Regions from separate parts of the Paenibacillus sp. NPDC057967 genome, predicted to be linked through region 1. Evidence: riboswitches for the same ligand, from Rfam matches in the RefSeq annotation. Region 1 holds a riboswitch; the other holds the start of a gene.

What was found. A riboswitch is a leader RNA that binds a small molecule or an ion and turns the genes downstream of it on or off. The one in region 1 is predicted to bind cyclic di-GMP.
Region 2: another riboswitch for cyclic di-GMP. It lies ahead of ACFVSO_RS24495 (IPT/TIG domain-containing protein); the one in region 1 lies ahead of ACFVSO_RS27280 (transglutaminase-like domain-containing protein).

What each region holds. Positions count from the first base shown of each region.
Region 1 is NZ_JBHVQB010000014.1:866-17,282, reverse strand. Features, by position in the region: gene galU (UTP--glucose-1-phosphate uridylyltransferase GalU) at 1-57, shown strand, start outside; gene ACFVSO_RS27345 (sugar transferase) at 83-793, shown strand; gene ACFVSO_RS27340 (glycosyltransferase) at 820-2,070, shown strand; gene ACFVSO_RS27335 (oligosaccharide flippase family protein) at 2,100-3,362, shown strand; gene ACFVSO_RS27330 (acyltransferase) at 3,381-3,992, shown strand; gene ACFVSO_RS27325 (glycosyltransferase family 4 protein) at 4,012-5,127, shown strand; gene ACFVSO_RS27320 (glycosyltransferase) at 5,134-6,291, shown strand; gene ACFVSO_RS27315 (O-antigen ligase family protein) at 6,323-7,525, shown strand; gene ACFVSO_RS27310 (glycosyltransferase family 4 protein) at 7,538-8,623, shown strand; gene ACFVSO_RS27305 (polysaccharide pyruvyl transferase family protein) at 8,623-9,813, shown strand; gene ACFVSO_RS27300 (NAD-dependent epimerase/dehydratase family protein) at 9,810-10,742, shown strand; gene ACFVSO_RS27295 (sugar phosphate nucleotidyltransferase) at 10,766-12,142, shown strand; gene ACFVSO_RS27290 (hypothetical protein) at 12,221-13,279, shown strand; gene ACFVSO_RS27285 (copper amine oxidase N-terminal domain-containing protein) at 13,299-14,249, shown strand; cyclic di-GMP riboswitch class I at 14,476-14,554, shown strand; cyclic di-GMP riboswitch class I at 14,634-14,712, shown strand; gene ACFVSO_RS27280 (transglutaminase-like domain-containing protein) at 15,032-15,532, shown strand; gene ACFVSO_RS27275 (TetR/AcrR family transcriptional regulator) at 15,683-15,922, shown strand; gene ACFVSO_RS27270 (hypothetical protein) at 15,919-16,134, shown strand.
Region 2 is NZ_JBHVQB010000010.1:145,072-161,488, reverse strand. Features, by position in the region: gene ACFVSO_RS24495 (IPT/TIG domain-containing protein) at 1-1,051, opposite strand, end outside; cyclic di-GMP riboswitch class I at 1,115-1,211, opposite strand; gene ACFVSO_RS24490 (hypothetical protein) at 1,275-1,640, opposite strand; gene fliS (flagellar export chaperone FliS) at 1,637-2,029, opposite strand; gene ACFVSO_RS24480 (flagellar protein FlaG) at 2,036-2,389, opposite strand; gene fliD (flagellar filament capping protein FliD) at 2,408-3,340, opposite strand; gene ACFVSO_RS24470 (flagellin N-terminal helical domain-containing protein) at 3,488-4,294, opposite strand; gene ACFVSO_RS24465 (carbon storage regulator) at 4,407-4,646, opposite strand; gene fliW (flagellar assembly protein FliW) at 4,648-5,064, opposite strand; gene ACFVSO_RS24455 (DUF6470 family protein) at 5,112-5,681, opposite strand; gene flgL (flagellar hook-associated protein FlgL) at 5,696-6,595, opposite strand; gene flgK (flagellar hook-associated protein FlgK) at 6,627-8,156, opposite strand; gene ACFVSO_RS24440 (flagellar protein FlgN) at 8,171-8,647, opposite strand; gene flgM (flagellar biosynthesis anti-sigma factor FlgM) at 8,674-8,961, opposite strand; gene ACFVSO_RS24430 (TIGR03826 family flagellar region protein) at 9,032-9,445, opposite strand; gene ACFVSO_RS24425 (ComF family protein) at 9,571-10,512, opposite strand; gene ACFVSO_RS24420 (ATP-dependent helicase ComFA) at 10,509-12,665, opposite strand; gene ACFVSO_RS24415 (hypothetical protein) at 12,782-13,246, opposite strand; gene ACFVSO_RS24410 (LPXTG cell wall anchor domain-containing protein) at 13,568-14,923, shown strand; gene ACFVSO_RS24405 (response regulator) at 15,046-15,774, opposite strand; gene ACFVSO_RS24400 (sensor histidine kinase) at 15,755-16,417, opposite strand, start outside.

The DNA.
Region 1 (16,417 bases):
GGCCCCCTTACTCAGATTATGCAAGGTTTGCTCGAAAAGGAAATGTTAAAGAATTGAAATTACATAATAGAGGTGATATTTAATGGCACCTACGCCACTAAGAAATAAACTTGAGGCAGCATTGGAAGGTAAGACTTCATCTGCGTACAGAGAAGAATTGCTAATAGGAGAAAAGAAGAAAAGTCGACGGCCATATCTTATTGCCAAAAGAGCAATGGATTTAGTTGGTGCAGGCCTTGGCCTAATCTTAATATCTCCATTGCTTCTAGTCATTGCAGTCATGATCAAACTAGAAAATATAAAGGCTCCTGTTTTCTTCTATCAGGTGAGAGTCGGCCGTGGAGAAGCGCCGTTTCGAATGTATAAGTTTAGATCCATGGTACCAGATGCGGAAAAGTTGCTTGAAAAATTACTGGATCAAAATGAAGTAGAAGGCGCTATGTTCAAAATGAAAGAAGATCCTCGTATAACTAAAGTTGGGAAATTTATTAGAAAAACAAGTATCGATGAATTGCCACAGTTATGGAATGTGATTCGTGGTGATATGTCCTTAGTCGGGCCTCGCCCGCCACTCCCCCGAGAAGTAGAGGAATATTCCTCAAGAGACAAAAAGAGATTGCGTGTCATTCCAGGGTGTACCGGCTTGTGGCAGGTAAGTGGACGGAATAATTTGAGCTTCAAAGAGATGGTTGATCTTGATTTAAAATACATTCAAAAAAGAACCATTTGGATGGATATTAAAATCATATTTAAAACAGTAAGTGTCATGATAAAATCCAAAGATGGGGTCTAACCCATGCATAGTATTAAAGGAGAAGTATGAAGACGATACTCTTTATTACCAACCGACCGCCTTTTCCTAATACGGATGGCAGAAGAAATATTCTTCTGCAGTACATTAAACAAATTAAAGAAATACATCCGGAATCGCAGATTATTAATTTAACCTTTAAGGACAAACACGAAGTTGTAAACAAAATTCCGAAAGAAATTCATAAAGTCCACATGTTGGAGAAACCAGGTTTTGTGGAGAAGATACTAAATATATTGAAGAATTCTGTAATCCGAAGAAAATGGCCTATCCAAACCTCGGTATTTTATAGCAAGAAGACACATCGTACGGTAGAATCCTATATTCAATCCTATAAACCCGATATTGTTATATATGATATGGTACGGGTTGCAGAATATACGGTAGATGCCAATCACGTAAATGTATTAAATTATGATGATTTGTTGTCTGTCAGATACCAAAGGCAACTAAAATGGCTTCAATATATACCTAGTATGTTTGGGGGGTTCGAAAAGAATATCCCTCCTTTTTTGCGGAAAATTTTAAATAGCCGTCTTTTAAAATATGCAATTATTCAAAATGAGTCTGTGTTGCTCAAAAAATATGAGATTCAAGTGTCCAGCAGATTTAATCATCTGCTATTTACCTCCCCCCTTGAAGCGCAAAGGTTTAAAGAACAAACGGGCCATAACTCATGTATTGGCATTCCTATGATATTTGAGAAGACGGAGACGCAGAAGCCACGCGTGTTTGATGAGAACAAAATGGTTTTTGTAGGGAGAATGGATATTCCGCATAATGTCTCGGCTATGCTGTTTTTTTGCAAGGAAATGTGGCTGGATTTAAAAAAGTCATTACCCGCACTGAAGTTATACATTATTGGCAAGAGTCCGTCGAATGAAATAAGACTATTAGCAGAACGGTATCCTGACATTATTATTACAGGAGAAGTTGCAGATGTCAGACAGGAGATCTCTGACTCGGCATTAATGATAGCTCCACTTGTTTATGGAACGGGTATAAAGACCAAAATCATTGAAGCTATGGCTGAAGGAATACCAGTAGCGACTAATTCAATAGGTTCCGAAGGAATCAATATTACTCATAAAGTTAATATTGTGTCGACAGATGATAACGAGGAAATTAAAGCAGAAATCATTAAGCTCATTCAAGATAAGGAATATAATGCGTCTATTGCAAGGAATGCAAAACAATTTATTGAGGATGAATTTAATCAACAGCGTATGAATGATAGGATGAAAAAAATATTAGTTTAATTACTCCACGCTAAAGGTTGCAAAACAAAATGAAGAATAAGAATCTAGTTGCTATCATTAGTGTTTTTATGAGTAAGGTAGTGGGTCAGGGACTAAACTATCTAACAAATATATTGTTAGCAAGAGCTTTAATGCCCGAGACGTTTGGATTATGGGTAACTTTACTTAGTATCATGACCTTGGCGGCACAGTTTTCAGACATGGGACTTAACACAGGCTATGTTACTCTTGCATCCAAGCGAAGCAAAGGCTCAATAGAGAAGAATATACTTAATAGATATACCTTGTTTTTAAAACTATCCATTGCAGCTTTAATTATTATAGTGTCACTTTTCTTCTCAGGTCATATTGCTGAGTTGGTCTTTAATAATAAGGACCATACTTACTTTATTGTTTTGGCATTTATATTATCAATTGGCCTATCGCTCTTTGGATATTCTAATAGTTTTCTACAAATATATGATAAATTAAAACTGTTCTCTATACTAGATTTCTCAAATAACGTAATAAAATTTGTGCTTTGTTTTATTCTGATCCAAGCTGGTAACTTTCAATTGGATTGGTATTTAATCATATATGCCATTATTCCGTTTGTCTTATTTTTTTTCATTTTCTTTAAAATGATTTATACAGAGCTATCAGTCAAAACGGAAGACTTATTGCTTCATAGAAAAGAACTGCTAGGCTCCATGTTCACATTTACGAAGTGGTCATTAATAGCAAGCTTGTCGGTCATTATATTGACGCGAACAGATATTTTTCTGATTCAATATTTCCACTCTTCATATGAAGTTGGTCTATTTGCGAGTGCAAATCAATTAGCAATGATTTTCCCGGTCATTTCAGCGAGTATATCAACTGTGTTACTCCCTAAGGTCGCACAGTTGCAAAGAAAGCATGATTTTAAGAACTATTACAAAAAAGTTCTTATGTTTATACCCGTATTATTGATCATGCTTCTAATCATCATGTTTTGCTCTGAGTTGCTAGTGGACATTGTATTAGGTAATGATTACGCCAGCATTGTACCTGCGTTTAGAATATTGATCGCAACTTACATTATAAGCGTATTTATTAACCCACTCAGCTTAATTTTATATTCACTTCGAAAAGAAAAGATGTTTACTTTACTTAATCTATCTCAATTGCTCATAAATGTAGTGCTTAATCTCTTGCTTATACCGAAGTATGGAATCATAGGTGCATCTGTAACAAGTTTATGTGTGTATTTGTTTGCTGCAGTTTTTATCATATTACTGACCAAAAAATACATAAATGAACTAGCCCAATAAATAACTGGAGGCCAAAAAATGATAAAGAAAATGGCATATCAAGCAATCCGTTCCGTATATCATTTTTTGAATCCGCGTAATCCTAATAAAATTAAGTTCAAGTTGAAGGGAGATAACGTTGAAATTTCTGGCGGTTCATTTTTCAATCCAGAGAACATGTCAATTGGACATAATGTGTACATAGGACATGAGAGTTACTTTGCCTGTGTGGGCGGTCTTACGATTGAAGATAACGTAATTATTGGTCCGAGGGTAAGCATACATACTAGTAATCATAGATACGAGGATGCTTATACGCTGCCTTATGATGGAGTATCGATTAAACGCCCTGTTTATATTGAATCAAATGTATGGATTGGAGGCCATGTAACTATTATTCCTGGTGTCAGAATTGGCGAAGGAGCAGTAATAGGGCTAGGCTCGGTTGTCACAAAGGATGTGCCTAAATGTGCTGTAGTAGGCGGCAATCCAGCCAAGATAATAAAATATCGTGATCAAGAGCATTATGAACGTTTAAAAGAACAAGGCCAGTATTATATGAACTATAGAAAGCAAGGTTTGATTAAACATAAATATATTGACCAATCAGATCGAGCTTTTATAGAAAAAGCGGAAATTTTCAAAGGCTAATAAAGATGAGGATGCATAGATGAAAAAAATCCTATTTATATCGGATCTTGTTGGAATTGGCGGGGGAGAAACAAGCCTTATTAATATAATTGAAGAATTGAATCACAGGGATTATGAAATAACGGTAGTAACTCCAACACGAGGAAAGCTGGTAGACATCTTAGAGAATAAAAACGTAAACGTACAAATTAACAATCGGCTATTTGCAAAGAAAAAAACATTCTTTCTGTTGCCAATGGTATTGATACTGATCTTTATATTTTTGCATAGAGGGAAGTACGATATTGTACATTCTAATTCACATGGCCAGTGTTATCCTTTTGGTTTGATGTCTTTGATACTTGGCAAGAAATTTATTTATACCTGTCATGGACAGTGGATCACATTTAGTACATGGCAACAAATTTATTTTAATACGGTATGTCACCAAATAATTGCAGTGTCTAAAAATGTACAATCTAATTTATTGCGCTATAGCATCGACAATAAAAAAATTGTTCAAATATACTTGGGGATTAAAATCGAGAATTATAAAGTGAATAACAAGAAAATTAGACATGAACTAGGGTTAGATGCCAATCATAAACTGGTTGGAATGATTGCCAGATTTCAAGAAATAAAGGGTCATGATATTTACATTAAAGGAATTAAAGAACTCCTCATGCGAGGAGATCATAGCAATACAACTTTTCTTATCATAGGAGGCGAGACATTTAACAATAGCAGTGATAAGAAGTTTATGGATGATGTTGTAGATGAAGTAACAAATAGCTCTTTATATACAAAGGTGAAGCTGCTGGGTGAACGACAAGACATCCCAGATATTCTTTCTGAAATGGATCTTTTAGTTGTTCCCTCACGTAATGAATCGTTTGGTATGGTTATTATTGAGGCTATGGCAGCACGATGTTCAGTTATTGCATCAAACTGTGATGGGCCAAGGGAGATTATCGAGGATGAGACAACAGGGATGCTGTTTGACAATGGCTCTTATAAACAGCTTGCAGAGAAAATGCATCTAATGTTGAAGGATTCTCAACTATCCCAACGAATGGTGGACTCAGCTTATAGCATGGTGCAAGAAAACTTTTCAATTGAGAAAGTCGTAGACAAATATGAGTTAATCTATAGGTGATTACTAATGAGAATAGCAATATTAACCAAAGAATTACCATACCCCGCTCATAAAAGCGGAGGCGCTAATACTATACTAAATTTATTTAAAAATATGAATGGCCCTCAAATTGACATCGTCTATATTAAAACAGCTGAAGAGAAGGATGAAGCTCATAGCCTAAACCAGCTGAAAAAAATATTTAATGATATTATCATAATCAATCATCGTCCGCCCAACCATTTGATCTTAAAAATAAAGGCATTATTGAGCATGCAATCAGTGAAATCATTGGAGCTTTATAATGAAGAAGTCAGCAACAAATTAAATGAATATGATTTTGTTTTTATTCATGATCTTCCAATGATTAAGTATTGCTCAATTATAAAGAAAAATAAGATCTTTTTTGTTTGTGATTCCCCATTCAAATTGACTGATTCGTATTTGAAAAATGAATCGTCACCTTTAAAGAAAGTAATTTTGCATTTGAAAAAACGAGTATATCATAACATGTTCAGAAAGAATATGAGGCATTTTGGGAAGCTGTTATACATCTCTGAGGTTGATCTATATCACGATAGACAGATCTACCCGGATCTTAAAGGCATTAGCGACTATATTAACAATGGAGTGGATCTAGATTACTTTAAGCCTGTTTCTGAGGACGTAATCTACGATGTAGTATTTGTAGGAAATCTAGGGTATAAACCCAATGCAGATGCGGCTGAACATTTAGTGAAAAACATAGTTCCAAAGCTTGTAGAGTATAAGAATAATATCAAGTGCATTGTAGTTGGAAAAAACCCCTCAGATCATTTAAAAAGCTTCACGAGTGAGCATGTTGCATTCACAGGGTTTGTGGATGATATAAGGTCTTACGTCCATAAGTCCAGTGTGTTTGTGTCACCGTTGTATTCTGGTGCTGGCATGAAAAATAAAATTTTAGAAGCAATGTCTATGAATAAACTGATTATTGGGAGCAGTATCAGTTTTGAAGGAATTTCAATAAAAACGGAATACATGATTGAAGCAAACAATGATGACGAATTTATTGAAAAGATTGCACGCTATTTAAAGGATTATGATATGTACAAGGATGACATTAATAATCGCCAAGAGTTAGAGAAAGAGTATTCATGGTTAAGTCAATCAAACAAACTGTTGTCCCTTATTAATTCCCGGTAGAGTAAGTCTATAGAAACAAGGAGAAAACAACGTGATACTATTATTTTTAATATACATTTTCTTACTACCTTTTACTTTCTTAATCGACAGTATTTTAGATATCCGAATATTAGATATTAGTATTATGAATATATTCTCCTTAAGTTTCTATGCCGTAGCGATTGCTGCTGTAGTTGCAAATAAAAACAAAATGGAAAAAACAAAGTTGTGGCCAATGTACTTGCTTTGTTTTTTTTATTTAATAATTGGACTGAAAATAATTGAACTATCCGATGTATCGACCACAGTAGCATGGCTGGTAAAAAACAATTATTACTTTGTGCCGGCCGTCTTATGGATGTTCATGGCCAAGTTTAATGTAAGCATTGAAAAAATCGTGAGGACGGTTTTTATCAGCAGCAGCATAGTTACCTTAATAGGCATATATTCCTTCTTAACCAGCAATTACTTTGGCTTTGTAGATTATACTACATTGCTACAATATTCAATTCCTGGTCTTGGAAAAGTCCGACTTATGTCCATTTTTGCAAACCCTAATGCAGCTGCATACTATTATATAGCCGTACTGATAGTTTTATTATTATACATAAAAAAGTTACTGGAAAAGTATAATTCATTACTTGTATGGGGAATAGTTCTCCTTCAATTATCCTCTATAATTCTAACCTTTAGCCGGTCAGCTTATATTACTTTGATATTATTGGTTGTAATTACAGTGATGTATTACATCTATAAAGGGAAAGTAATTTGGCTCTACGGAATAATAGTTAGTTCGGTTGTAGGACTTCTTTTGTTTTTCGTTTATTTTAATTTTAATGAGTTGTATTTTTTCAAAGCAGATATTACTGACAATTCGCGGCTTGAAAAATGGGGCGCAGGTTTAAATATTTTACGTGATAGTCCTTTATTAGGCGTTAAGTTAAATAGTGAGGTGTCAAGTGGTACCTGGTTAACCACTTTTTCAGATAATGAATTCCTAAAGTCATTTATATGGTTTGGCCTATTAGGCGGGGGTATTCTATTCCTGTTGTTCTTCAGTTATTTGAAATACAGCATACAATCACTTATGCGCAATACAAATTTTTCGAATAAGTTTTTCCCTTTATTTATTTTTATTCTCATAGCGATTGGTGGGTTCTTTAATAATATTCTAGAATTCTATCCAAATAATATGTATATTTTCATTTTTATCTTTATGCATCTACTGTCCAATAGGAAAAGCGAGGAAACATGAGGAGGGAAACCAATGCGTACAAAAGTACTTTTTCTCATGGACAAGCTCACTACGGGCGGTGCAGAAATTTACTTTACTACAATAGAAAATAATGTGAATAAAAACCAAATTGACATGTATACTGCAGCCGGGCCTGGAGAGTTATATGATCGGCTTAAGAATAAAGATAAATTCAAATTTCTCTCCCGGAAAAATCATCTTATTAATATTTATCATATTGTTAGAATACTCCTAACAAACAATATCAAAGTGGTTCATGCGAATTGCTTAAGAATAGCATTATATATGGTTGTTATTAAGTTGTTCTTCTGGAACGTCAAGGTTATGTATACTAAGCACAATGTCACAATGCTCGAGAAAAAACCAAAATTATTTTCATTTATACTAAATACTTTTGTGGACAAAATAATAACGGTAAGTAACTTTGAAAAGGATAATTTGTTAAATCTAGGTGTTAAGGAAGAGAAGATACGCACCATTTATAATGGGGTAGAGCTAGAAAAGTTTGAATATCATATGCCCGTAGACCACACCCGAATTATTAATATTGGTATCCTTGCACGATTATCAGAAGAAAAGAATCACAGTTTATTTTTGGATACTGCGCTATTATTAAAGCAAAATAGTAATCGGCCAATAAAATACTACATTGCTGGAGATGGACCTGAAAGGAAGAATATAGAGACATTTATAAAAGAGAACGGTTTGAGAGACGATGTGGTCTTATTGGGTAATGTTTCTGATCCTGATCGCTTTCTTCAGGAAATGGATATTCTTTTACTGACCTCCAAGAGGGAAGTTTTTCCTATGACCATTATTGAAGCAATGGCTAAAGGCACTCCAGTAGTATCGATTAATGTAGGCGGAATTCGAGAAGCGATTCAGGATGATGTTAATGGTTATTTGGTTAACGCACCCTTACCAAGTGAATTTAGTACAAAGATTGAGATGTTGTTAATGAGTTATGATAAAAGATTGGATTTTTCGAGAAGATCAAGATCAAGAGTAGAACAAGAATTTACACTTCAGTTCATGTTAGATGCTATATGTGAAGAGTACCAGGAAATGGACTACAGGTTAAGTACTAGGAGGATCTGATGAATCGGATTGTTATATCAGGATGGTACGGTTATAAAAATCTAGGGGACGAAGTCATTCTTAATTGCATGAGTGAAGAAATTCGTAGCTCCTTGGACAATGCTGCAATAACGGCGATGAGTTTTGACCCGGGATATACAGAGCAGCAAGGTATTCATGCGGTGAGACATTTGCCGTTTACGTTCAAAGGCATAGTCGCTCTATTTGTAAAAGGAAGAATACCAGCATTTTTTAAAACAATTAAAGCGATCAAAGACGCAGATCTAATATTAATAGGTGGAGGAGGATTCTTGTCTGATTGGAATCCTATAGCCATTAAACCTTGGTTATGGCAAATCTATTTGTATAAAAAAGTGTTTAAAAAGAAAATAATGATTTATGCAATTGGTGCAGGGCCATTTATTCATCCTCATTATATGAATAGAGTTAAGGACACGCTAAAGTATGTAGATGTTATAACGGTAAGGGACGAGGAGTCTTATCAGCAGCTTAAGAAATGTGGAATTGATAATGTAGTCGTTACAACGGATCCCGTTGTAAGCCTGTCGTTGCCTTCCGAATATAACAAGGTGAGCTCTTCTAAGAGAAGGATTGGAATCTCCATAGCACCATTGTTTATAAGTGGGTTATGGAAGGATAGCAGAAACAAGTATAATAACTATTTTCAAGCGATTGTAGAGCTAATTAATAAAATAAATGACCACTATAAGAATGAACTCGAGATCATCTTTATTCCTATGGAAGATGAGTATGACTACAATTTTAATCAAGAAATAATTGAGAAACTTAATGATTCAAGCAATGTTTCAGTGGTCAATAAAGGAAAGACGATAAACGAAAAATTAGAAATTATGAATACAATTGATCTGATGATTGGAATGAGATTGCATTCTATTATTATTTCCTCTACTTTGGGTATTCCATCATTGGGAATCGTCTATCATCACAAGGTATATGAGTTTTTGAGAAGTGTTGGGCTTGAGGGGCTAAGTGTAGGAGTAGGGGATGGAGATAACTGGGCTGATATAGATCTGGATTCCGAATTGCTTTTCCGCAACTTCAAAGAGCTCTACGAAAATCTGGATGATTATAGTCAGAATGTTGCCAATGCGGTAGCGAAATTAAAAATTAAAAATAAGGAAAACACCAAATATGTCAGACAATTAATAGGGCGGGATGCACCATTATGAAAGTTTTAGTGACTGGCGGGGCCGGATTTATTGGATCTCAAATTGCAGACAGTCTGATAGAACGTGGGGATCAGGTAATCATTGTCGACAATTTATCAACGGGAATGCTGAAACATGTATCTGAACATGCAAGTTTTTATAATTGCGATATAACAAGTGAACAGTTGAGTCATGTGTTTGAATTAGAGAGTCCCGATTATGTTATTCATCATGCAGCCCAAATTGACGTTCAAAAATCAATGATTTCCCCCCGTGATGATGCCAATATTAATATTATTGGCACTTTAAATGTACTAGAGAACTGCAAGAAATATGGGGTTAAAAAAATTGTATATGCTTCCTCCGCGGCAGTGTATGGGCAGCCTCAATCTCATTCTATAGATGAGAATCATCCCATAGCTCCCATATCTAATTATGGTATCTCAAAGTACGTTCCAGAGATATATATAAAGACGTATCAGCAATTATGCGGTCTTAAGTTTACCATTCTTAGATATGCCAATGTATATGGTGTAAGACAATCGTCTAAAGGTGAGGGCGGTGCTGTATCCATATTCATGGATAGAGTAATGAGAAATCAAGCTATCACCGTCTATGGAGACGGCAATCAAACAAGAGACTTTGTAAATGTCTCGGATATTGTTCAAGCGAATTTGATGTCACTAACTTCTGGTGATAACCAGACTTTTAATGTGAGCACAAATACCTCTCTAAGTATAAATGAATTAATTGTCGCTATTGAAACGGTAGCCGGAATTAAGCCGGTGGTTTTATACGAAAATATGCGTTCTGGAGACATTGTCCACAGTAGATTAGATAATCATCAAATAATCAAGGCTTTAGGATGGCAACCAAGAATTCCAATTAAACAAGGATTACAGGAGATTATTAATCTTGAATCCAACCAAAATAGAGTAAATTCTCGCTGAGATTTACGACAGAGGTGTTAAAAATGAAGTTAGTATTATTATCTGGAGGTTCGGGTAAGCGTCTTTGGCCGTTATCTAATGATACTCGTTCCAAGCAATTTTTGAAGGTGCTTGAAAACGAAAAACATGAGCATGTTTCTATGGTTCAGCGTGTATGGTCCCAAATTTCCAAAAGCGGGCTAGAAAACAAAACATTTATTGCAACAGGATATTCTCAAGTTGAGAATTTACGCAGTCAAGTAAACTCAGATGTTCCTATTGTAATTGAACCTGAACGAAGAGATACTTTTCCTGCAATAGCGCTTTCGGCTGCTTACTTATATTCCATAGCTAAAGTTGATTTAGACGAGACCGTTCTCATCCTTCCTGTTGATCCTTATGTAGAGGATCATTTTTTTGATATTTTAAAGAAAACGGAAGTACTACTTAATCAATCAAATGCAGATATTGCGTTAATTGGTGCTTCACCGGTGTATCCTTCTTCGAAGTACGGCTATATTGTGCCTGATAAGGATCAGGAAGACGGATCTGAATATTATTCTGTTAGCCATTTTAGGGAGAAGCCATCAGAGGAAGATGCTCAAAAACTAATTGAGCAATCAGCCTATTGGAATTGCGGCGTTTTTGCTTTTAAGCTAGGGTACTTAATTAAATTGATGCAAAACGAAAATTATTCCACTGATTATTCCGTTTTGATGGCCAACTATGCAGAACTTCCAAAAATAAGCTTTGATTATAAGGTAGTAGAGAAGGCTTCAAACATTATAGTCATTCCTTATGAAGGGTACTGGAAGGATCTTGGTACGTGGAACACACTTACAGATGAGATGAAAGATAACCAGATTGGCATAGGAACAATTAGTGAGGATTGTAGTAACACACATCTTATAAATGAGCTTGATATGCCCATAACTGTACTTGGAGTTTCCAATGTTATCATTGCGGCTAGTCCTGATGGTATTCTTATATCCGACAAAAAAGCCAGTCCTCGTCTTAAGGATTATATCGACCAGTCACAGAGTCCGCGCTATTTAGAGAAAGAGTGGGGATGGATACGAGTATTAGATCGTGAGGAATATACAAATGGTCGCAGAGTGACCGTAAAAAGAATTGGTATTCACCCTGGTCATTTCCTCTCTTATCAAATGCATACTAACAGAGATGAAGTGTGGACTGTTGTAAAAGGGACGGGAGAGTTTGTCCAGAACGGGTATTATATGCAAGTGCAGGCGGGAAATGTTCTTCATATTCCAAGCAAAACGATGCATGCCATAAAAGCAGTAGATTTTGTTGAGGTTATTATTGTACAGCACGAATCTGAAACAGAGTCCCAAAATGAGTCTATTAAGACGGCATTTTCTACTTGGGATGAAGTGGCAGCTAGCTGTACAAACATCTAAGAAAAAAACGTGGCAACTTTTTCTAAAAAACTTCGTCTATTAATAGTGTAAGACATTCAACTAACAGAAGGTGAAGTAATGACAGAATCATTTGAAACAAAACCAAAGCATAAAAAGCGTCGCTGGTTAAAATGGACTGCAATTGTAGTAGGAGCTCTATTAATTATCGGGATAAGCATATTAATTTATATTTATAGTTATCTTAAGTCAATTAGCATCGAAGATATTGCTGCCCGACATGAAATTGAAGGACAAGAGAATATTCCTCATGAGACTCCCAAAATACCCGTAATCATCAAGAAGCCTGTTGAGAAAGCGAGTGATCTCATTGGCGGTGAGGATATCGAAACCCAAGATGCGGTTGACGTAGCTGCAATTTTGCTTAATTCAGGTCTGTCATTTAAAGAAATTTCCTATTTGCAAGGAAATGCAAATTATGATTTGTCCAATGAAGAGAAGCAGAAAATTAGAGATTTGTTGTTATCTAAGTTATCGGCAGAGGAAATAGAGCTACTAAGAAGCATTACAGTAAAGTATGGAAAATCGCTTCATATTCTGAATCCAGATTACCCTATTGAGTGGGTAGGGGAGAGGGACCCAGAGAAGATAAAATTGATTGAAGCTCAATGGGCAGAAATGTTGAAAGAAAAGAAGAACCCCAATGCAAATACGGGGAGTAATAATTCTGGGACACCATCTCCAAAACCAGGAGATACAAATGTGAAGACACCTGAAGTTGATGAAGATAACAAAAACGAAGAGCCTGTAAAAATAACGGATGAACAGAAAAAGGCGAAACAAAAGATCGATGCCAAATATGAATCGCAAATGTCTGATCTTTCGGCATCTTGCAAGACGAAGAGTGCAACTTTAATGAATCAAATCGTAGCGGAACTAAAATCAAATAAAGATGCGAGTCTGGAAACCATTCAATCAAACTTCTTGACTAAAGTATTAGAAGCAGAAGCAGAGTGTGATGCGAAATTCTCATCTATTCTTGCAAATGCAAAATCAGATTACAAGAAGGAAAGTATTAACGAAAAAGAAATGCCGAACTGGAGCGCTTCTTACGAAAAGGCAAAAGCCGACGCTCGATCGGCCGCTATGGGAAGTATTGCGGCTGCACTAACATCTTAATACATAGGAGGCAGAATAATTGAAAAATAAATACTTTGCTCTACTGTCATTAATTATTGCATTGGTGGTTGCTTCTATACCTACAGGGGCGTGGGCAGCTAGTGAACCAGCTTCTAAGCCAGCTCAAATCAAGACACAACCTATAAATCTAATTTTTGATGGACAAGAACTAAAGCTTCCGGATGGCCAGTATTCATTTATTTATCAGGGGCGTACCTATATTCCAATCCGATATATTTCATATGCCCTGCTTAAAACAGTTGGATGGAATGCAGAGCAGTTCATGGTTTCGATTAACGATCCGAATACGCAAGAATTAGCCGAGTTGAAGAAGGAGTTGCTCCTAGTAACGGGTGGCACCAAGAAACCTCACGAGAGTATTGCCTTATCAATGAAACAAGCTAATGCAAAGCTCGTTTTTAATGGAAAAGAAAAAAGTCTTCCAAAGGGCCAGTCCATATTCATTTATAAAGGCTCAATTTATGTTCCGCTTCGGTTTCTATCGGAGTCAGTAGGCAGTGAAATTACATGGGATGACAAAACAAGAACTGTAACATCAGAGTCAAAAGCCTACCGTGAGGGTGAATCTGGGGAGACTAAACCAGGCGATAATGGATCAGTGGAAGTGCCACCTAGTGTGCCACCTGGAGAAGAAGTTCCAAAGCAGACTTATGAGCAAATTACAGCTAATGCAGAAAGTAAGCTAGTAGTACTGCGTGACAGCTGCAAGACGGAACTTATAAATTTGGCACTGGAGTATTTTTCTGCTGATGATGATGCACAAAAGCAAATAAAGACAAAAATTTCTCAGAAGGTAAATAGTTGTACATCAAAATTCGAAGCCCTAGTATCTGATACCACTTCTAAACTCGAAGCAAATGGATATAGTACTGATATTATAGCTCAGTATCGTAATGAGTTTGAAGCAGAATTAGAAGCAGGCAAGAAAATACTGGAGCAAATGAGCTAACACTATAGTTAGGCTCCCCTGGTCATTTCTGGCCAGGGGAGCCTTTTTTTTGTTCAGTTCATCCGACTTAAGCAGAGGCATCGAGTTTCACAGCTGTTCATCTCTTCGACGCGCTAGTTCTCTCGCTCGACAGAAAGGTCCAGTCCTAATGCTATTCTTCCAGATTTGGACAAGTCATCTATTGATTTACTAGAAAAATGTGGTAGTATAGAACCATATAAGCAATACACGATAACGGCAAACCTATTGAAAGATAGGGACGCAAAGCTATAGGGCCTTCCGGATGATGGCAGCCAGCTACCGAATGGACATGCTTATTTTTGTTTTCATAGGACTATATCGAACATGGAATAGGTCTATATCGAACGAATCGTCGAATAGTAGACTCGATAATGGCAAACCTGGCGAAAGTCAGGGACGCAAAGCTATAGGGCCTTCTGGATGATGGCAGCCAGCTACCGAAAGGAGTGTTGTTCGTGCGTAAGTTCACTCTGCTATTTATTGCGGCATTATTTCTGTTCTCAACCGTACCTATAGCAACATCATATGCTAATGCCGGCAATAGCTGGTTGGATAAGTCAAATGCATCGAGTGGAGTTATATCAGTCTCCTATGATGTGAAGAATAACGTAAAGACAAAGGTAATGATCACGAAGGGCCAAGAGAGCTATACGTACAACTTAGCAGTTGGTCAAAAAACTGAATCTTTTCCACTGCAGCTCGGGAATGGGGAGTATACGGTCTCATTGCTAGAGAATGTCTCAGGGAAGTCTTATAAGGTAATGAAACAAGACAAGCTTCATTTGAAGCTGAAGGATGAAAATATCATATATTTGAACTCCATTCAGAATATACGCTGGACAAGCTCGGATAAGCCGATTGAGAAGGCGAAGGAGCTCGCGAAAGGGAAGAAGTCAGACGAGGAAAAGGTAAAGGCCGTGTATGATTTCATTACAGCTAATATCGTATATGATCAGGCACTTGCCAAAAATGTACCGTCCGATTATCTCCCTAGCATTGAACGAACCTTTGATTCTAAGAAAGACATTTGTTACGGATATTCCTCTCTATTCGCAGCTATGCTTCGCAGTATGGACATCCCGACTAAGTTGGTCATGGGTCAGACAGAGTACCTGGATGTGTACCACGCCTGGAATGAAGTATATCTGAACGGCAAATGGGTGACGATCGACACGACACTTGATGCAGGAACAGTACAAAGCAAGAAGAAGGCAGCCATGATCAAAGACAGCAAGATGTATACAAAAGCGAAGCAATATTAGCAGTGCTATGTAATCCAGCCATCATATTATAGAAGCTCGCCGAATGGCGGGCTTTTTATATTGTCTAAAACTTCAGAGACTACTGCTTATCTATCTAACGTTCGTTAAATGAAGAGGGAGGTGGTGTAGTTAGGTACCAAGGAGAAAATTATGGAGGTCTCGATTGACTTGTTCTCTCGTCAGGGATTCAATGCAGTTTCGATTAGAGACATTACTGGACTGGTAGGAATCAAGAAGAGCACGCTCTACTATCATTTCAAAAACAAGGAACACATTTTAAGTTCGATTTTTGCTGAGTATCGTGAGGTGTATAGAAACATGTTTCCACCTGCGTTCGGAATTCTGCAATTTGTGGATAGCGCATTTCAAATCATGATAGACAAAGGTTGATCCATCCATTCCCGCCAAGACAACTAGCTTATGAATATCAATATACGGTGTTTGCCGTGTATGCGGAATACCAGTTGCATCAATATGACGACAAAGACATGGCAGAATTGGAGAGGCGGATGGATGAACATGCGGAGTTCTTTATAGAAAGAATTTTGCCCAAGGAGGATGGTAAGGATGCGGATAAGCAGCAGGCGCACAAGAGATTATAAGCTACCAAGTGAACGAATTGAGGCTATTGAGACGTTGAAGATCGGTGGCATCGATCAGACGCTACTTATACAAGGTCATTCGAAAAATAATCCTATTCTTTTATTTTTGCATGGGGGACCGAGTATGCCCATTCCCGGGGTGTCGTGTAGGGGAGTAGATTATACACTAGTCACGTGTACAAAGGAGCTGGTGAAGCATATTACAGTTGTATATTGGGATCAAAGAGGGATGGGCAAATCCTATTCAAATAAAATTCCTTCATGAGGAACCATACTTGGCCTC
Region 2 (16,417 bases), on a different contig from region 1:
GAATGCTCTTGACACGACTAGCCCCCGCATAATCTAAATATGTAATGCTTGAAGTGTTAAGAGACACTGGGAATTTACCAGTAACCGTTGCATCCACAGGTCGAATCTTATAAGTAAATGAAAGTGTATTATTTTTCAATTCATTAAACGTCCAGGTCAGGGTATTTCCGGTTACCGTTGGTTTAGGGATGTTATGATCATAAGATCCTGGTACAATCTCAAAATTACTCCCGACAACATCAGATACTGCGACATTATATGCGCTTGCTAAGCCAATCTCTCTTACGATTGCTGCATAAATCTCACTTAGGCCAGTTGAGCCCAGTACAAAATGATGATGATTTGCAGTTGTAGCCATCTCTTTCAACAACACGTTCGGACCGCTTGTGGCCGGATCATCTGTTGCCTTAAGCAGTGCAATTGTATAGAAAATGATTCCTTCTTCTTTAGCTTGCATAGCTTTTTGTTTTGCATAGCCATAAGGATCATTAGAAGGTTGTGTTGCATCACCATCCGTCATAATTACTATAACTGGTTGCGCTTCAGGCCGATGATTTGCCAATAATGCTCTAGCAGTATCAATTGCATCTCCTGTTGCTGTTGAACCATTTGCTTGTATCGTATCAATGTAGCTTTTCGCTGTTGTTTTATCAGTTGTAAAATCTAATGAATCGATCATATTGGACCCAGAAAAATCCACTACTGCAACACGATGCTTTGACAAATCCATTAAATCTACGAAACCTTTAGCCGCTTCTTTGGCATTTGTCATTTTATCTTCACCATTGTTATAACCAGGTGCCATACTCCCTGATTTGTCTATAACTAGTACTACATCATTCGGCATCACTACATTTACAGGCGGAGTACCTGTAATATTCAGAGTAATTTCCGTCTCCTCTAATGTTGAAATTTTTGTTGGATTTGCGGTTTTGGTTACCGTTACATAATCCATCAAAGAAGCTGTTGCTTGTTTAGGACCTAAAAAAACACCACTCACAGCGAACCATAGCATAAACAAAAGCAACATGTTTTGCTTAACCTTACTCATGTTTTTCCTCCTCTAATATAAATAAAAACAATAGCAGGTTGCTATTGTTGGATTACCAATTCAATGGGCAACCTGGCAATCTTCTCTCGGACTTAAGAACCGAGAGTTAAGACCCATGGCTTTGCGTCACTATATTTCTATAGCTTTGCTAATATTCTATTTTAGTACTATTTTCATGGGTCTAATTACTATATTAGTTTATTTTACCGACTTTTACAAGCGTTCAATTCTGCTTATCAATAAAATAGCCTGTATGTTGAATGTATTCTCCTTGATAAGCTCCACGCGACTTTCTACTTCCTGATATGAGCTCCAATTTTGAGCTTGCATGAGTCTTAAATTGCAGATAGCGGTTCCGAGATATGTGTTCTAGTTCTATACATTCCTTCATTATATCTCGATCAGCTTCAGAATAAATATAGTTACTAGATTCAATGATTTGGCTAATACTTTCCCGTAATTTAACTTGCTGATCTTGAAGAGAAAGAAGCAAATCATAGTTTGCTTCTTCTTCAAGATCAAGTTGATTGATTGACCTTGTCAACTCTAGCAACTCCAGCAATAAAGACTCTACACTGCTAGTCGTCATGTTGTTGCCACCTGCCCATTGGGTGCAAGTTCTTTTAGCGCATCTGCCCATGTATCGCGGAGCTCAGTCACTAAACGGATGCACTCCTCAGCCGCTTCTAGATCTTGCTTAGCATTCGCCTCAAAAAGTCTTTCATTGATATAGATGTACAGACTATTTAGTTGCAACGATAATTCATACTCCATATTTAAGGTTGACTGAAGCTCATCAATTATGTTCTGCGCCTTTACAAAATTAGTATGTTTACCTGCATAATCACGCTTCTCTAAACACATGACTGCCAGCTTCATAAACTTAATGCACCCACTATAGAGCATTAACGTTAATTGACCCGGGGATGAAGTCTGAATTTTTGTATGCAAATAATTACTCTGTGCTTGTTGCATCATCTAATATCACCTTTTTTCGTCAATGATGGCCCCCACCGTTAATTCCTTCAATTTCTCAATTAAATCAATAAACTTTTCTGAAGGAATCTCATGAACAACTTCTTTAGTATTTCTGTCCAAAATCTGTACGATTACTTGATGTGTTGCCTCATGTATTTTATAGTTAAATGAATGTTCTGTTCCTTGTACTGCTTGGTTAGCTTTATCAATTGCTTTGACCAGAGCCTGTTCACTTACCGATAAGATGTTGTTTTTACTTTTCGTCTTTAATACTTGGTATTCGCCGCTTACACGAATGTACGGGGCAGCTTCTCTTGTCACCGGTGACTGAACTGGCTGATTATGGGTTGATATCTCCATATTGCTCACAGCCTTTCATTATCCAAATTGTTGCATTAACCAAGACATTTGCGCATTTCCATTTGCGATTGCTTTTTCCATTGCAGCAAACATCTGATAATACCGATCCTCACGCTTTACTAATTGCTTGTTTTTTTCTTCAACTTTCTTATCAATATTGGTCATTTGTGAGGTAAGGCTTTCGGCTGCTGAAAGTCCGCCATGTATTTTTCGATTAACCGATAAAATGGCATTTTCTATCGTTTCATAAGCCCTCTGAAATACACCCTTTTCCTCAAATGTTGTGCCTTGTTTGGAAAACAACCCCACCACAGCTGTTGGATCGTCTTGAATCGCGCTTCTAAGCTTTGCTTCATCAATTGTAAGTTTACCGTTGTCAGGCGAGCCTTTAGCGTAAGTAGGAGTTGAGATTCCAATCTCCCCCAGTGTATCATAGGCTGGATTAGCGCCTGAAATAGTGGCAGCCGTTAAACCCCTTAATTCATTTAGAGCTTTCTTTAGTGCATCATCATTTCTCAAAAGTCCACTTTTGGCCTTTTCTTCCCAGTTTTTAATGTCAGTTTCATTCATAGCTGATTTTTCATCGGATGTTAAAGGGAGAAAACCACGATTAACGGTTTCACCCAATTTTTCATTAAGGTTACTTACCGTATCGTTGTATTTATCTACAAAGTTTTTTATTTTTGCAACCATGCTGTCTTCAGTCTGTTTATCAACTTTTCCGTTCCCATCAAGTTGTATTGCCCAACCGCCTGAAAACCTTAAAGTCGAAACTGACTCACGTAAAGCTGAAAACTTTAGATTCATATTATTAAAGCTTTCAACTTTCCATTGCATTGTTTGCTTCTTTTGCAAGAGTTTATTTACTGGCATTCTCTCAGCCTTCATAATGTCTCTGATCATAGAATCAATATCAAGGCCTGAGCTCATTCCAGTGATGCGCATAGGCATGTTAATCACCTTCCATTTCACTTTTTCTTTTACTATATATATCGTAATAAAGGACTCTATTATTTAGAGTGAATGTCAAAAGTCTCAAGTGTTATGAACTAAAAAGAGGACCACAATATAGTGGCCCTCCTTTCATTCACACTAATCTTAACGAAGCAATTGAAGTACGCCTTGAGGTGCTTGGTTAGCTTGTGCCAACATAGCAGTCGAAGCTTGTTGCAAAATGTTAAACTTCGTATACTTCATCATCTCAGAAGCCATATCTGTGTCACGAATACGCGACTCAGCAGCCTGCAGGTTCTCAGCGTTAACGCCAACGTTATTGAATACATGCTCCAACTGGTTTTGAGCTGCACCCAGTGCGGAACGAGCGCTATTAACCGTATTAATAGCAGTATCTACTTGTCCTAGTGCAGTTGTAGCTGTTGCCGAGGTCGCTACGCCACCAAGAGCCAAAGTAGAGATATCAGCAGCATCAAAATCAATAATTACGACATCAGTTGTTGTACCACCAGTTTGAACTGTAATTTGGCCAGCCGTACCAGCCAGCAAAGTTACACCGTTAAATTTAAAGTTGTCTGCAATATCTTGAATAGCTGTTGTAAGGTTAGTATACTCAGCTTGCATTGCATTACGGTCATCAGTCGAATACGTACCGTTCGCCGATTGAACCGCAAGTTCTTTCATACGAGTCAGCATATCGGAAACTTCGTTCAAAGCGCCCTCAGCCGCTTGTACCATGGAAATACCATCTTGCGTATTGCGCATACCTTGGTTCATCGATTTGATTTGCGAACGCATTTTCTCGGAGATGGAAAGACCAGCAGCATCGTCAGCTGCACGGTTAATTCTATAACCGGAAGAAAGCTTTTCACTGGATTTACCTTGTTGGATGTTGTTGAATACAAGGTTACGATGAGAGTTCATTGCGTTAAGATTGTGGTTGATAATCATTTGAATTTCCTCCCTGAATGAGTTTGTTCCACTTCCTTGTGGGTGGGCATTTCGCCTCACATGATATATATCGACGGCTGGTATTTATTTGTTTATAGTTGTTGATAAATTTTTATTTATTTTTTTTAGTGCTTTTTTCCCATTCCTTGAAAAGCTCTAAATCAGGAATTGATGACATAGCATTACGATTTACAGCTTTTACGTCTTCAATTACTTCTTTACGAATGATGTTGATGTCCTTTGGGGCGACAATACCGATTTTCACTTGATCCCCTTCAATCGCCGTCACAAATATTTCAATCGAATCATTAAGAACGATGGACTGCCCGCGCTTACGGCTTAAAATGAGCACCTTATTCATCACCTTCGTTTCTAGTCGGGAATACGGGAGTATGTACAGAATATTGGTCTGACGGCAACACAATCTGACGACCTATCCCATTCTTCATATTCACGACCAAAGGCGCTAATAAGTTGACCGTTGATGATTCAAAGGGCTGTTTTACCGTTGCAATTACCATAACAACGATATCGTCCGGCCTCTCCACTTTAAGGGTTTCGATGATTTCTTCAGACAATTTAAATTCATAACTCTTATTGAAGTCGAATGGCGAAGTCACCAGAAAACCTATATTCGAATCATCCATGCTGCTTAATAAACTAAAATGGCTTTCCTCGTTCATAGCCTCTACTCTAAAGTAACGATAATCTTCGAATCCATAAATACTTCCATTAAAATCTATTATTCCGCCTATCCATTGTTTTTCCATCCTGTCCTCCTTAAAAAACGAATGCTATAGCTTTCGCTATAGCATGTTTATTTATACCAGTCATACGTACTGACTTCAATGGCTATTGAATTTTTCTGCCTTAAATAAATATCAAGCTTACCCTGCTCCACCTGTATATCTGGTTTCATGGGTATATAGTTCACTTCCACCTTCGACGGCTCTATGACTGTATCTACTTCAGATGGCGTATAATCAAACTTGACATTATTATAGTTCGGTTTGCTCAACTGATAGTCCACAAGGCTCTCTCTTGACATGCTTTGTCTTCCTAAATCCGCAAATGCGCTGCGCGGGTTGGTGATCTGAGCCATACGGCTCCCCGCTTCCACGGTTTGCGCCAGATTTTGAAGGAAAACCGATTTCATCTGTCCATATAAACGTTGGTTCCAATCCATATGCGGGCCGCGTCCCAAGGCCATCCAGGCCTCAGAAGAATCGATGTTCAATTGAGAAGCGGTTGAGGAGAACTCCATTCGGGCAGGCGGCTGCTCAATCTGCTGCTCCCCTCTGGGGGATTCCATTACTTGTCGTGTAGGCGTGGAGTCCATACCGATTAATGCAAAGGACTGCCTAATGGATAATCTCAAGTCGTTCATCGAATCACCTCTTCTTAGCGAAGATAATCAATAAGCGTTGGCTGAACAATTTTGGCGCCAGTTGCCAGCGAGGCCTGATAGACGCTTTGCTCTTGTGTAAATTTCATTATTGTCTCAGCCATATCCGCATCTTCGACTTCACCTTGAAGGTCATGTAAGTTTAATGCTAAATCTTGTAACCTTTGATCGATTAGATCGACACGGTTGGTACGCGCCCCCATTTCCGAACGCACATTAATGATTTGTTCATATCGCGTATCTAATCGTGCTGCCGCATTATTCAATGTTGTATTATTGACCGTCGGCGTTAGTGCATTCTTAATATCCTTCAACACTTTAAATAAATTATCTGCTTCTGAGGAACTGCCAAATACCTCATTACCTGTTACGTTCACTGAAACTGAAATACCTGAAGATAATGTAATATTCGATTTCTCATTATCTGAATCTTGTGTTTCAGCTGTAGCAGCATCATAAGGCTTCTTGTCAGTTAGCTGTCCATTAAATGTGAATTTTCCATTTAACGAGTCATTCCCGATCATGACACTTTGTTCATAAAGGGTGTCTATTTCTACAGCAATTGCATCCAACGCAGTTTGTGGATTAGTTCCGTTAAGAGCTTGAACGACCAGTACTTTTGCTCGCTGAACGACTTCATTTAATTGTCCCAGTACGTTGTCTGTATGCTGCAGCTGTGCCTTGGCCGCCGAAATATTTTTATCATATTGCTCATTCATAGCCAATTCACTGCGGTAACGAAGAGAATATGTAATGCCTACCGGGTCATCTGAAGGCTTGTTAAGTTTCCTTCCGGTGGAGAGCATATACTGCTGGTTTTCCATTCGTCCTAGGTTATGCGTAATATTACGCATTAAGTTGTTATGCATCATTCCCGGGGTCACGCGGAGTGCCATTCATATTACCTCCTGTCTAGGTTAGATCTTTCTAGCGGCCGACTACACCCATACCATTAATCACTTTGTCCAGCGTTTCATCGATGGAGGTCATAAACCTTGCCGCCGCTGCATAAGCATGCTGATATTTAATTAACTCCGACATTTCTTCATCCAGTGAAACGCCGCTGACGGATTGCCGGCTGGATTCGACCTGGTTGACAATATCATACTGATTTTTCAATTGACGCTGTGCTTCTTGAGACTGTACTCCCAATTGCCCGATAACCGACTGATAATAAGAATCGATCGTACCATTCGAAATACCATTGCCGCTGCTCGTAGGCGAGAAGCTGAATTCCGTATCCTTTAACCCAGACATCAAGTTGGCAAGTACGTTATTACCCTTGACCGTTTCGGCTACGCCATTACTAGTTTCAACACGCATAGATGTCGCAATTTTCATTGGATCATCCATAATTGCCTGACTGAGCTTAATACTCGCCGCTGTAATCGGAGTGCCCACACCGTTCGCAGACTCAAAGATGTCCCCTGCCAATTCAGGTGGATTCGTAAAGAGATACCCGAGCTTATGCAATCCATTAATCCCTTTGACAGTAAGCGGCAAATCATCTGCCAATTTATTACCCTCATACATGGATCCAGCCGGTATCGTAATGGTAATTTCGCCGTTCACTAGCGTGTCCGCCAATGCATCAAGTTGTTCTTTATAATCGGCTACGTATTTGTCACGGGACAAGATCATACCCGCCAGCTCTCCGCCCGTTAATCGGCCAGCATTAAACTGAGCTTCTATATCTGCTGCGGTTACCTCATTAGGCGTTTGACCTTCGACCAGAGCCAGGCCGCCCAATGAGATATCGTAACCATTGTTAGTTTGCACAACCGTTACATTTGCAATAGCAGATAATTGATCAACCAAATAATCTCGTTGGTCTCTCAAATCATTCGGGTTATCTCCATGGCCTTCTAGTCTTTTAATCTCATAGTTGAGGGATGCAATGGATTGCGCTATAGAATTAACTTGCGATACCTTCGTATTAATGCTACTTGTCAAATCTGATTGAAGATCAGTTAAATGCTTGCTCGTGGTGTTAAAGGAGTCGACAAGAGCAAGCGCATTCTCCCGAACAATCTTCCTGCCGGTAATATCCTCAGGATTTTTGCTTAAATCCGTCCATGCCTTCCAAAAGTTATCCATGACTGTGCGAAGGCCGGAATCGGAAGGTTCATTAAAGATTGTCTCCAGCTTATTTAACGTGGAGGATTGAACATTCCAACTGCCATATGTCGAATTGCCGTTACGGAACTGATCATCCAGGAATTGCTCCCGGATACGGGTAATCGAGACAAATTCAACACCCGTTCCTAGTTGCCCCGGAATATTGCTTCTCATGAATCCTGGAGCTTCTATCGGCCTCGAGGCTACCAGATTGACACGCTGGCGCGAGTAGCCGGGAGTATTCGCGTTCGAAATATTGTGACCGATCGTGTTAATAGACGCTTGGTTCGTAAACAAACTCCTCTTGGCTGTCTCAATGCCATGAAAGGTTGACCTCATAATGGACTGCCTCCTTAAGCTCTAGGTTGACTCGGATAATCCGTAGGGCGTTTGTAAGTGTAGCTCTCATCCTCCGGAGATATGAACAACTCAATGGAAAATTGAATAAAGTCCAAAGATTGATTAAGCAGCGCCTGATTAATCTCATTAATCCGTCTTAACTCTATCAGCGCTTCCTCCAGGCGTCTATGGACGCCCTGCATGAGCAACCGATCATCAACATTAAAGACAATACTCATAAGTTGCTTAAAGCTCATATTAAATCGGTGTTTGACGCCCTTCTCGATCATCAGCTTTCTGGATAAGGAAGCTCGTTCATCATCCAATAAGGAAATTTCCTTAATGAGCTTTGACTCATTTCGCATGATCCGCATTAATGTATCCAGATCTTTTGATATAATCGCTTGCTTCTTTTTCAATCCGGACTCTATAAGCTGTTCATGCCGTTCAGACAATTGATTTAAATTATCTGCGATATGCTGAATGGTCAATAGGCTCACCTACGTTCATACAAGAGTTAGTTATTCTTAAGATAGGGCAATAGCTTCTCTGCAATTTTCTCCGCTTCTACACGATACGTCCCAGTCGTAACAGACTGCTTCAACTGGTCTATATATTGCGCTCTTTCCGCACTGTTAAGCTTGCTTGTCGTCAGCATTTCTTTTGCTTCAGCCGAGATGTGAACCTCGTCCTTTTTCTTTGTTTTATTGGTGTCATTCAACCGAAAATCATTTTGCTTCTGGTAGGATTGCATAGAACCAATACGGTTGGTTTCATTTATCTTCAATTTCTCCACCTCATCTATCTTGGAAACTAAAAAAGCCGATTGTCGTCACTACTAATATCGGCTTCTGTCAAGATTTAATTTATAGTTATCAAAATTTATCTTTGTATTTATTGATTCCCCGATAGGAAATCTCGGCGTTCTTATCCTCCGAGGAACTCGCGGATTTTCGCTCGGAAATCTCATTGATGGATTTCGTCAGACGATTCCGGCAGTTGTCACATAGATGGCTATCCTTAATGAGCGTTCCGCAAGACTCACAAGGATAGGACATGTTCGGAGCATTAACCATCGAGATCCGGCCCTCGCGAATAAACTTAGTAATTTGCTTGATCGATACGCCTGTCTGATCCGACAGCTCGCTAATGATCGCACCTTTAAACTCTCTTAAGTAGTCGGCGCAAAGCTGATACTCCTTATCAATATCACGTATGCACACCGGACACACATCTCTGAAATTTTTGGCAAACAGCTTTCCGCAACGAGGACAATTATCCAAATTCATCGCTCAGGCCCTCCTCATCTTCACTTCTGCATTTCTATCTATATTAACGGATTTCAGCACGCTTTTCATTAATTTTATAGTTACATAAAGGAGAGATTCGCTATTTTGTCATAAAAGATCACCGATTACGATCTCGCCCACGTCAGCGTGTACAGATGAACCGGTCGAGAGGCGCAATGAATCAGCGCTACGGCGCAGGCTTCGGCAGTGCTGCCTGTTGTGTAAATGTCATCAATGAGAAGAATTCGATAGGCTTCCGTATTAGCAGGTGTCCGACTCTCCAGCTTCCTGATCTGAGCTTCATTCCCTGTAAATAGAGAACGGGAATCACGCTGCCGCTCCGCTCTTGTCTTAAAGCTCATCTTCTCGGTATGCCGGTCGCGTCTCAGCAAATCATAGATCGGAATCTCGAACTTGTCCGCCAAATGGAGCGCCAGCTGCTGAGCCTGATTAAATCCCCGCTCCTGCGCCCGCTCCCCGCTGATCGGCACATACGTGATCGCATCCCAGCTTCGGGATAAGTCTGCATATGGATTCCATGCATGGTGTACCCATTGCTTGAACCGTTGAAGCCCTCTACCCGGCCCCTCCCTCAACCCAATCCGACCTCTTTTATAGCTGAAGACTCCTGTTTCCTCCGTAAGCCGAATGAAGACCGGCACCAGCATCTCCGCAAGCAAGGGAGCAAGGCGCTCATGTCCCCGATACTTGTACATGGCGAGCCATTCGCGCATAGCGGAGCTATAACCGACCGCACTGCGATTGCATACAAAATGACGTTCCGTCCGCCGTAAGCAATCCCCGCAGCTTACTCCTCTGCCGCATATCTCGCATTGAATCCGGTCCAGCCAAGGGATGGACACAAAGCAGCTTACGCATGTGGCCTGTCGAAGTTGACGGTACGAGGCCATACCCCGCTCAGGATAGGAGTCCCCTTGTTGGGGCAGCACGGTTTTCCCGCATAGCATACAGCCAGTTACAGCTGGAGACAGCCATTCCATCGGCCGCTCTCCTGCGGTCCGAAGAATCGATTTGAGACGCCCCAACCTTTGTCCCAAGCCGCTCATGCGCGCACTCCCTTTCCCGTATATACAGGCAGCAGGTACCCCCGCTCCTTTGCTATCTTGTTCATCGATCGGATATGTCGCACTGCTTGTAGCTGAGATTGATTGCGCTCCGGCGCGAAAAAATATACCTTGCCGCCCGGATCATCGGCAGATCGTCCAGCCCGGCCCGCCATCTGTACAAGGGAAGCTTCATCGAACAATTTCCCGTCCGCATCCAAAATGTAGACGTCGCTTCTAGGAATCGTCACCCCTCTCTCCAGAATCGTGGTCGTAACTAGCAGGCGAATATCGCCCTTACGGAAGTTTATGACTTTGGCAGCCCGATCCGGATCCTGCGAAGATGTGGCATCGACATGCGGACATTGCAGCTTGCGGCGCAGCAGGGCTGCCAGAGGCTCCGCCTGCGCAATTCGCTGCACGAACACGAAGATTTGGGCGCCCCGGCCAAGGGAGCCTCTCAGCGCCTTCGTCAAGGCCAGAGGAAGCTTGCTCTCCTCGAGCATGCCCCTCACAGTCGGTGCGCCCACAAGGCTGGGAACAGGCAAAGGATGCCTGTGATAGCGCACAGGAACGCGGGCATGCGCCAGCTTGCCGCTCCGGGCTGCCCGCTGAAGATCACGAGGCGGAGTAGCGGATAGGAGCAGGCGCGGAGCGCCCGGTAAACAGCTCTTGTCCGCCGCATACTTAAGCATGGGATCTCCGTGATAGGGAAAAGCATCTAACTCATCAAGAATGACGAGATCGAAAGCCTCCTGAAAACGGAACAGCTGATGGGTGGTCGATAACGTAATCTCGCCCCGCTCCCACCTCTGCTCGCTTCCGCCATACAACGTCACCACTTGCGCATCAGGGAATGCGCGCCTAATGCGCGGATCTAACTCCAAAACAACATCCCGTCGCGGAGAAGCGATCAGCGCCCTGCCTCCCCGGCTTATTACAGAATCGACAAGCGGGAAGATCATTTCCGTCTTCCCGGCCCCCGTAACCGCCCACAACAAAAAGTTGCGTATATCCGTTCGTTCCTCTGCCGGTGGTGTGACCCAGGACAAGAGAGTCTTCGGCCATTCGTGCAACAGGGGATGGCGTCTATGCCACTCTGCGGCTTTCTGGCACCAAGAGCCCTTTCCCGCAGCCAGGCTGCTCGATAAGCGGGCTCCATGGCGGAGACTGCTTCCCTTGTTGTACAACGGCTGCGATTCAACAAAACGCAAAGCATCCGTAGCCGCTGCATGCTGGGCAGGACTAAGCCCCCACTTCTTAAGCCTCTCCTTCACAGGCAGCTCCGGACCCGCAGAGCCCTCCCTGGCCCATTTCCCCTTCTCAGACGCTTCATACCTGCCCAGCACCAGCAGCTCGCATTCCCGGCTCCTCCCCATCGTCAGGCATGCCTCGCAATACGCACAGATTCTGTCGCACGACGCACAGCTCGTGCGGCGCAACTGCTCCTCGCCGCAGCCGCAGCGCAGGCAGCGGCTGCGCCCCCGGGCGTCGGCCCGCCCACTAGCGGCGGCGACCGCTCCGCTAAGGCGCACGCGCCCGAGCAAAGCCGCCAGCTGCACCGCTTCGCTCCAGCTGGCTCCTGCCACCGGCGCGCTAGCGCCCTCAAGCAGGGCGCGCGCTTCTCCGCTAAGCAGCGCACGTCCCTGCAGCAGCCCGGCGGCTATGCTCACCGACGCCGCCACCTGCTCCATGCCTCTCTCCGCTACGCTACCTTTCAGCTTACCCCGGTCGTCTCGCGGCCAATACTCCGCTCGCTCCAGCCACCCCATCCGATCCGGCGAATCCTTAACCTTCTCGCCGGCCCGCTGTGAAGTGCCTTTTACCCCCCTTTCCGCCGAAAGGTATTCATTATGCACACGTTGTATCATTTGAGCCAAGTAGGCCAGCGCTTCCTTCGAACCTGCACCACTCCCCGACAACTCCTTACTTAAGACATACTTTCGGCTACCTCTCACACTCGGCCGATAATCCCAACCCTCAGCAACCCGGCAGGCCCAGCCTAACGGCAAAGGCTCGCTCCAAAACCATCCTGCATCTGCCCGCTCTTGGCAGCCCCCTCCTTCGAACCAATACCAGTAATCCACTTGCGGCTCCAGCGTCATTTTTACTTCCCATTCAGTACCTTTATGTACGATATACACCCACGCTTTCATGCCCGACTCTCCTCCAATCTCCGATTGAAATCAACAAAAAAAGCACACCCGATAACGCCCGTAAGGCGTCTCAAGTGTGCTTCACTCTTCATTCATCTCTATAATGGAATTATAAGTCAAAACGGCATCTTCGACAAGTCGGCCGGGTTTTGCAAATCGACAAGCACTGCGTGATCTGACTCCGACACAATGCCTTCAGCCTGCAGCAGCCACATGAGCTGCACCGCAGTGCCTCCGGATGGCTGCGAGCGCTTACCACTTGTAATGCCTTCTTGCTCCTGTTCTTTTACTGCAACTGCATGAATGTGAACCTGCTCGCCCCTTCGCTTCCATCGCTCCACAATAGCCATGGTCTCCTCCGATGCCCCGGCATCCACCACCGTGAGGCGGATATCCCTGCCCAGCCAACGGGAGAAGGCATGCAGCATCCTTAAATACCATTCCATATTTTTTCCGGCCTGCCCCGCAATGAGCACAAAATGCTTCTCCGTCCGGGACCGCCTCTGTCCGATCCAAAAAGCCAGATGCACGAACAACGCCGCAACAGCATAACAACCGATGATGAGAAGGATAAGCTCCACTGTCGGCACCTCCTAATCGTTTTGCCATGCAAAACCACTTCGTCAGCATACCCTTGCCACACTATATGCCGCTAACCGCCCATCGGTTACGGCTTTCAGGGACAAGTGGAGCACAATTTGAGGGAACGTACACCATTCGACAAAAATACGAGCCTTCTCACCAAAAATACACTCTTGCTCAATTACCATAATATGCTATCATTTTTGTACACGTATATTCATATCGTTGATATGATGGCCTGCATAATGAAGGGGGAGTGGAATCGTCCTTATAGCCCGAACCGGGCCCAATGATCATATAGATAAAAGGAGAGTGAACGGATGAAGAAAATGAAAAGGCCTCTATCTATCGCTTTAGCTTTGCTAATGATGTCTTCCTTAACACTCAGCTCCATTGTATTTGCAGAAGGACGGACGAATGAGCAGGAAGCTTCTATAGAGAGCTTGAATGCGCAATCACTGCCGGAAGATGTATTAGAAGATGCGACCGCTGCTGTATGTACCAGCTACTCTAAACATTTTGGGGCGATTGACCAGCAGGAGCCAGGCGTTCCGTTTATCAAAATAAATGGAGACGGCACTGCAACGGCCACCTTTAAAACGAATAAAGACTGCGTAGAAGTGACATTCTCGGCGTATACGTACGAAGGCTCGCCTACGCCTTACGAAAATCAGAAGCATTTTTCCAGCAATAGTGTCCAGTTGAATAACGCCGGCAATTATTCGCTCGACATTTCATTACCTCAATGCGGTTTAAGCCAATTGGATCTTTATGCAGGACCCACTCAATTCACTTTGAACCCGGGATACGGGCATGACCATTTGACTTTAAGGTATCATCTATTATACAACGCAGGAAGTTGTCCAGAACCGACTCCGACACCTACGAGCACGCCAACTCCTACGCCTACGGAGACACCAACTCCTACGCTTACGGAGACACCAACTCCTACGCCTACGGAGACACCAACTCCTACACCTACGAGCACGCCAACTCCTACACCTACGGAGACACCGACTCCTACACCTACGAATACACCTACTCCGACACCTACGGAGACACCGACTCCGACACCTACGAATACGCCTACTCCGACACCTACGGAGACACCGACTCCGACACCTACGAATACACCTACTCCGACACCTACGGAGACACCGACTCCTACACCTACGAGCACGCCTACTTCGACACCGACGAATACACCTACTCCGACACCTACGAATACACCTACTCCGACACCTACGAGCACGCCTACTTCGACACCGACGAATACACCTACTCCGACACCTACGAGCACGCCGACTTGGACGCCTACAAGCACACCGACATCCACACCTACGAGTACGCCAACTGCGACACCGCCATTGGAGACGCCGTCTGCTACGCCAAGCGAATCACCTACGCCTACTCCGGTGGAGTCGACCGCTCCTACTCCTACGCCAACTATCATAACGGTTGAAGAAGAGGAAGTGCCAATTGGCGGAGGCACGGATGAGGGTGAAGAAATCATCGATCAATCTACCGATGAGAATAATCCGGAACAATCCGTTCCGATCGACAAGTTGCCTAAGACTGGAGAAAATAGTCCTGTTCCATACTATTTGTTAGGTTCCTTTATTCTCGTAACTGGCTTAGCCACTCTTCGGAAGAGACGGCGCAATAACGAATCTTGAGGATGGTATTAGCGAGGTAATGTCATCCATATAAGCAACAACGAACAAAGCCCTTGGAGCAAGCGATGCTTGCCTCAAGGGCTTTGTTGCCATTGATTAAATGGATTCATACCTATTTATCGTTAAAGCGTAACCCAGCCAAACTTAATGGAATTGATAACGGCTTGCGTGCGATCGTCGACTTCCATCTTCTGCAGAATGCTGCTGACATGGTTTTTAACCGTCTTCTCGCTAATGAACAGATACTCGCCGATCATCTTATTGCTCTTGCCCTCCGCCATCAAACGAAGTACTTCCGCCTCACGACGTGTTAATGGGCTATCTTCAGTTGCAATATATTTAACGCCTGGCTCCTTCGCTGCTGCTGCACCAGAAGCAACGCCCATCTCATCCAGGTACGTCATACGGCGTAGCTGGTTAATGAGCTTGCCTGTCACCTTCGGATGAATGTAAGAATGTCCGTGATGTACAGAGCGGATTGCGTTAATGAGCGACTCAGCCTCCATATCCTTCAACAGATAGCCTGTCGCACCTTTGCGAAGCGTCTCAAAAACATAGCTTTCATCATCGTGAATCGATAGAATAATAACCTTAACGTCCGGGAACATCCCCTTCAGACGCTCTGTGGTGACAACTCCCGTCTCAATCGGCATGTTGATGTCCATGAGTACGATTTCTGGAATGGTATGATTGCAGAATTCCAATACCTGAATGCCATCACCGCATTCGCCTATTACTTCTATATCGTTTTCCATATTAAGAATGCGCTTTAATCCTTCACGAAAAAGCTGATGGTCATCAGCCAATAGAATCTTAATCTTAGTGGAACTGCTAGCCGATATCTGGTTCATTATTCTCATTCTCCTTTCTATGTTCGGAAGTTGCTGGAATGTCTATTACAATCTTCGTTCCCTGCCCAGGTTTTGAGTCTATTACCATCCTTCCCTCGATCAATTCCACGCGCTCCCTCATGCCAACCAGGCCAAAATGGGAATTGCGGCTGGTAGGCTGATCGTCCAAGCCTACCAGAAAGCCATTCCCGTTATCCTGAATCGTCAACGTAATAAGCTGCGGGCTGTAGCAGATGTCCAGAGATACATGGGAAGCGTTCGCATGTTTCAGTATATTAGAGAACGCTTCCTGCACCATCCGGTAGATGGCTGCCTCCATGGCGGAAGGCAGCCGGATTTCCTTCCCCGTCAGCTCGAATACGGTATGAACCCTGGCCTTCTCCTCGAAGTCCTGGGCGAATTTACGCAGCGTAGGCACCAGACCAAGATCGTCTAGCGCCATTGGACGAAGGTTAAATATGATCTTTCTAATTTCCTCAAGTCCGGAACGCACCTGGCTCTTCAGATCCACCAGCTCATCCTGCACCAGCTCGAACTGCTGCTTGATGAGCATGCGCTCCGCAATCTCGGTACGCAGGACGATGTTCGCAAGCGACTGCGCAGGGCCGTCATGAATCTCCCTCGCAATGCGCTTTCGCTCCTC